2 linked regions of the Jeotgalibacillus aurantiacus genome follow. The protein of the gene in region 2 interacts with the protein of the main gene of each other region in a pairwise test. Links are inferred from orthologs where the notes say so. Each region holds a gene or a part of one and is shown on either strand. Other genes may lie near its edges.

Region 1 (3,079 bases), on a different replicon or contig from region 2:
ATAAACACTTCTTTTACCGTCATTTCCAGTGAAAGAATTCCGGCAATCCCGGCATAAAGATTCAGCAGATTCCCTAAAACGAGCGGAACCGCGGCCTCCCCGCTCAGTCCGAACAATCCCATAAACGGCGCAATTAAGTCTGTGATAAATGGCAGAACCGGCGTAAATTGCAGAACTGTGATCAAAAACGTGATCGGAAAAATGACTTTTCCGAGTGTCCACGTCGTCTGAAGCCCTGCTTTTAGTCCGTCAAGCCACGTCTTTTTCGTCATGTATACCGCCACCTAATTTTGCTTATCTGCGTAACGGGTCGTAATGCCTTTACCGAAACGGCGGTAAAGAAGAATTGCCAGTGCAATGACAATCAGCGCAAAGGATAACGCCTGTGCAATACGGATCGTTTCCGTCAGCATTAAGCTGTCTGTTCTGAGCCCTTCAATAAAGGCCCGGCCAATCGAATACCAGATCACATAAAATAAGAAAATTTCACCGCGTAACGGATTTACTTTTCTAAGAGCAAGCAGCAGAACAAAACCTACGAGACTCCATAAAGATTCATACAGAAACGTCGGATGATAATAAGCAAACGTCCCGTCAATCTCGATATACATCTGATTAATAATCCAGTCGGGGATAAAAAGACCCTCCAGAAAGCTGCGGGATACTTCACCACCGTGGGCCTCCTGGTTGATAAAGTTCCCCCAGCGCCCAAGCAGCTGGCCCAAAATGATACTAGGCGCGGCAATATCAACGATTTTCCAAAAGGATAATCCTTTGATTTTCGCGTAAACAATACCGGTTGCAATCGAACCGATCAGCGCTCCGTGAATCGCAATCCCGCCATTCCAGATTTGAATAATCGCACCTGGATTCTGGGAATAAAAATCCCACTGAAACGCAACATAATAAATCCGCGCTGAAATGATCGCAATCGGAACGGCCCAGATTAGCAGGTCAGCAAACATATCTTTTGGCATACCAAGGCGATCCGCCTCGCGATTAGCAAGTATATATCCAAGAACAATCCCCGTTCCGATAATCAGTCCATACCAGGCAACACTTAATGGGCCGATACTGAACGCAACCGGATCAATGGGCTGTGCAGTAAAAAGCATCTGATTTCCTCCTAAATATCGTCATGATCTCCATCTACAATGATGTCATTTAATCGGTTTGAGAATTGCTCAGCCGCATTCATTCCCATCCGCTTCAAACGGAAATTCATCGCAGCGACTTCAATGATAACGGCCAGGTTTCGTCCGGGACGAACCGGCAGCGTAATTTTCGTGACGTCTGTATCGATAATTCTCATCGTCTCTTCATCCAGACCAAGACGATCGTACTGCTTCGTCTTATCCCAGATTTCAAGATCAATCACCAGCGTCACCCGCTTATGGCTGCGGACAGCACCCGCACCAAACAACGTCATCACATTGATGATGCCGAGTCCGCGGATTTCAAGCAAATGCTCAATCAACTCAGGTGAAGAACCGATCAGCGTATCTGTATCCTCCTGACGAATCTCCACGCTATCATCCGCTACAAGTCGGTGACCACGCTTGACGAGCTCGAGTGCGGTTTCACTTTTACCGACACCGCTCTTCCCTGTGATCAGTACACCGACTCCATAAATATCAACCAGCACACCATGCAGGGCAGTGGATGGCGCAAGCTTACTTTCAAGGAAATTTGTCAGACGGCTTGAGAACCGCGTTGTCTTCACAGGCGTCTTCATCACAGGCACCTGATTACGTTCAGAAGCTTCAATTAACTCAGCCGGAACCTCTATATCGCGGGATAAAATAATCCCCGGTGTATTGTCCGTACAGAGCTGGCCCATCCGATCCTTCTTTTCATCAGTCGAAAGAAGCTCATAAAAAGACATTTCCGTTCGTCCAAGCAGCTGAATCCGCTCAGCCGGATAATAGCTGAAATAACCCGCCATCTCGAGTCCGGGTCTTGAAATATCACTCGTCGTTACAGGACGGTGAATCCCTTCTTCCCCACTGACGAGCTCCAGACCAAATTTTTCAATAATATCATTCGTCGTTACCTTTGGCATAAGAAGCCTCCTTGCATGTTTTCTCACATACTGTCTATTGTAGCACTTTGAAAATTGATTCACTAGATTAGATGACCGAAACATCCTGTGAAAAGGTGTCTGATTTCCACTCGTCATACGATCTTTTTCATGATGCAACTTGATTGACGAGGAGGAACTCTATGGCAACGATTGTTCTTGATGCAGGTCACAGCTACAACACACCGGGTAAAAGAAGTCCGGATGGGATGAGAGAGTTTGCCTTTAACCGGGCTGTCTGCCAGGCTGCAAGAAAGAAGCTCGAATCACAAGGAATACGAACCATCTTGACGCATCGCGATGACCGGGACGTTCCATTAAAAGAGCGGACAGACCTGGCCAATCGCGAAAAAGCAGCGCTGTTTATCTCTATTCACGCCAATGCTTATGGATCAGGAAACTGGAATGACGTCCACGGGATCGAAACGTATATCCACTCAAAAAACGACTCGCAGTCAAGGTCTCTTGCAGAAGCCGTTCACTACTCACTCATTAAAGAGACACGGCGTAAAGACCGCGGCATCAAAACGGCAAATTTTCACGTTCTGAGAGAAACCGTCATGCCTGCGGTGTTAATTGAATGCGGCTTTATGACCAATAGAGAAGAAAAAAAGCTCCTGGCCAGTGAGGATTACCGGACCCTCTGCGGTCACACCATCGCAGCCGCTATCCTTACCTTTATCGGTGTCAAAAAAACACTGTATCTCGTCCAGACAGGTGCATTCAGCTCGATTGAAAATGCGAAAAAGCAGGCACAAGCTTTGAAGAATGCTGGGTTTGATGCAATGATTATGGAGAAATGACCTCTCAATGTCTCACAAGCGGTTTGCTTGAATGATGCACTCTTCATGAATTGTCGGAACGCGAGCAGTACAATCTCTTTTCGACAATTCATACCGCTCTTACAACACATTCGATGCTTCTAGCGACAGAAATCTGCTCGCGATCACCATTAAAACTGAAGCTTGCGACAAGATCGCGCTTGTTTTAAAGGGAGTC
Region 2 (3,128 bases):
AGAAAGGCGTAACCAGGCGTATAGGGACGTACAAACTGGACTGTCCTCGACGAAGATAAAGGAAACACGGTGAACGAAGTGAACCGATGTTGACTTATCGAACGAGAGGACGGGAAGTTTGCTAGTCCCTGCCTGGTGGAGCTGGACAAAGAAAAGCGCAGGCGAGCGTTCAGCGGCGTATGCGCTGGACTGAAGCGCCGGAGATAAAGGAAACACGGTGAACGAAGTGAACCGATGTTGACTTATCGGACAGAGCTGAGGGAAGCGCACTAGCCGCTGCGAGCCGCAGCTAGCCAAAAAGAAAAGCGTAGGCGATCATTTGGTCACTTTCAGCTGGTACTTGGCCACATTCTTCTCGAACTTGGTCACATTCCGCCTGAACTTGGTCACATTCCGCCTGAACTTGGTCACTTTACGCACAAATTTGGACGCTATTGTGACGGAATGGATTGAGGATATTTATAAAAACGGGAAAAAACAAAGCGGAACGATTCCTCTATGGAAGCGTTCCGCCGTTTTAATTACGTATAAAGAATTTCTACATAAGATGAAAGCAGCAGGATCAAGATTAAAATATTGATTGTCCGGAAGACTTTCGGTTGTTTTTCATTTGGAATTTCCTTTTGAACACATAATCTATTTGTCATACGATTAATCGAATAGAGTATAAACACAGTAAATACGATAAACAGTCCAATGACTTCAACCATCCTCTATCATCCTCCTATCCTCTAGTTACTAAGATACCAAAAAACAGACATAAAAAACAGGGCGAGCCTATTTTTATGTCTGTTTTACATCCCAGAGGAGGTTGATTCCTTAACGGGAATCAGAATTTCGTAGCCATCATCATCCTCTTCGATAAAAGCACCGCGAGGAGATTTGAAAAGGCATTTCGCATATAAAAAGTCAACAAGGCAAATACCACAGTGATATGCGGTCAGAATCGTAAAATAATGGGCATAGCCCGGAAAAGAAGCAGCTGCATATAAGAAAATACTGTTTAAAATCACAAAAGGAAAAATAAGCGCCATGATAAAATAAATTTTCGGAATAGGTTTATTAACTCTTACAGACATAATCGGTACAAAGTAAAAATGAAATCTGGTCTTCAAATTAATTAAATTCATAAACCCGGCAAGAGGGATAGTATGAAAAATCTTGTGTAAAGGATACACAAGTAAAAATCCCAATGCGAACCAGATAAAATGATTATCTTTAAGCGGATGACTTACCATCAGCTGGATGGATACATGTAAAATAGAAAAAACAGTCAGGACAAGAATCGTAGAAAGCATAAAAATCCGATAAAATCCGTACTGTTTTTTAACGTTTATAGATTTCCAGCAATGCAATCTCATCGCCTCCATTCTCGACGATATTACGGTGTTTAAATTCAACCTGTGAGTTACTTTACTCCCCTTTGATTTAAAAATCAATACCTTAATAAAAAATTTACAATTCAAATTATGTAATAAAATTTCTGGAGTGAGCGTAGGGGGGAGCCTGAGCTAAAAAGAAAAACCCCCTTGAAGGAGGTTATGAAGAGGCAATTTGCTTGAGCGGATCGGCTGATCGGGTTTTCTGGATCTTTCCTTCCACTTCAGTGAATTCGTTTTCAATATTATGAAAGGAAGTTTCAAAGATCTTCATGAAATCATCGCCGTAAATATTTTTTACAATCGCCATCATTTCCATCATTTCAGGGAACTTTCCGTAAATTTCCCTTAGAGGAGATGCGCCCTGGAACACTGAATGCGTTTCAGGTGAATAGTTTTCCATCAGCTCCAGTAGAAGAGCGTCACCTTTTTCAGTCAATTTAATGTACGTATTCCGCTTATCATTCTCTCTTTTTGAAAACTGAAGGTATCCACGTTCTTCCAGTTTTTTAGAGAAGTTAAATGCAGTCGATACGTGCATAACACCAAACTTTGCGACATCTGAGATAGAAGCACCTTTTAAATGATAGGCAATCCATAAAATGTGATGTTCATTAATGTTTAAATCGTAAGGCTTAATCCAGTTTTGCCAGTCTTTTTCAATTGCTTTCCATAAAGCTTTGCTGAGCTGTGCCATACGCTGACTAAATAACATTGCTTCTTTCATTGAATAGAGCTTATCGTCCAAAGTTGTCACCTTCTTTCTATTGTTATTTTAAAATTGTGAAATAAGTGCGTTGAAGATATTATAGCAATAAAGTAAAAATAATAAAAGGTAGGAATTAATTAAATTTTCTCACAAAAATAATTTGTTGATTTTCTTATTGAAACCGTTCCGGGGACATCCTCCGCTTTCCTTTGTCTAGCTGCGGCGGGCAGGGACTAGCAAACTTCCCGTCCTCTCGTTCGATAAGTCAACATCGGCTCGCTGACGCTCTCCGTGTTTCCTTTATCTTCGTCGAAGCCAGTCCAGTTTGTACGTCCCTAAACGCCCGCCTCCGCTTTTCCAAGGCCGCGCGGTGAGCCAACTTGCGCTTCGCGCTGCGTTGTCTCACCTGTCGCTTCTCTGCCGCAGGAGTCTGCGGATGTCCCCGGCACTAATGAATATTAAACCATCTTCATTATGTTAATTGTGCTAAAAAAGACGGGATCGACTCACCCTTTCCGCCACAGGGAGTCTACTGGTGTGTCGAGCCCTTTGAGTTGAATACTATTAGCTATTGTTTTGAGAAACTGTGTAGGGAAGATCATCCACTTTTCCTGATTTCTTTTCTAAAATAAGGGAGGGAATCTATTTATTTTCTGGAGTGTGAAAATATAAAAAAACAGCTGCACGAAGGCAGCTGTTTTTTTATGTTGATGGTTGTTCTTCGCGGGCGTCCTGTTTGATGGAGCGTTCGAGTTCTTCCATGGTAGCCTGGATGGCTGCAAGTTCTTCCTGCAGGTTGTGAATGGCCGGGTCGGCTTCACGTTTCCAAGCCTGGATGGATTCTTTTAATTCAGAGGCCACAGTGAGGATGGACTCTTTTCCTTCCTTTGAAACGTCCTGAATAGATTCTTTCACTTGCTGAATATTCATCTGAATTTCAAGTGCGTGTTCTCTCCAGTGGTCTTTTGTATGTCTGATTGTCCCTCTCAATTCCTGACCGGATTGGGGTGCTGAAAGCAATGTTCCGGCAGCACCTGCAG

Evidence for each region.
Region 1: the proteins of H7968_RS09040 (region 2) and hprK interact in binary tests that used the Bacillus subtilis proteins (3 or more experiments, as listed by UniProt). The link is inferred for Jeotgalibacillus aurantiacus from one-to-one orthologs.

The regions. Positions count from the first base shown.
Region 1 is NZ_JACNMS010000001.1:33,789-36,867, forward strand. What follows is about bases 95-2,840. They hold hprK (HPr(Ser) kinase/phosphatase), read right to left. Parts: upstream 2,063-2,840; coding sequence 1,127-2,062; downstream 95-1,126. Other genes in these bases: H7968_RS00220 (nucleoside recognition domain-containing protein), read right to left, coding at 95-272; lgt (prolipoprotein diacylglyceryl transferase), read right to left, coding at 285-1,115; H7968_RS00235 (N-acetylmuramoyl-L-alanine amidase), read left to right, coding at 2,224-2,840. Outside these bases: more of H7968_RS00220, read right to left, coding at 1-94; more of H7968_RS00235, read left to right, coding at 2,841-2,883. UniProt on the Bacillus subtilis protein: Catalyzes the ATP- as well as the pyrophosphate-dependent phosphorylation of 'Ser-45' in HPr, a phosphocarrier protein of the phosphoenolpyruvate-dependent sugar phosphotransferase system (PTS).
Region 2 is NZ_JACNMS010000002.1:865,855-868,982, reverse strand. Bases 334-3,128 are described here. They hold H7968_RS09040 (HTH-type transcriptional regulator Hpr), read right to left. Parts: upstream 2,128-3,128; coding sequence 1,540-2,127; downstream 334-1,539. Other genes in these bases: H7968_RS09035 (YtxH domain-containing protein), read right to left, coding at 2,791-3,128; H7968_RS09045 (DUF3267 domain-containing protein), read right to left, coding at 795-1,355; H7968_RS09050 (hypothetical protein), read right to left, coding at 522-710. UniProt on the Bacillus subtilis protein: Negative regulator of protease production and sporulation.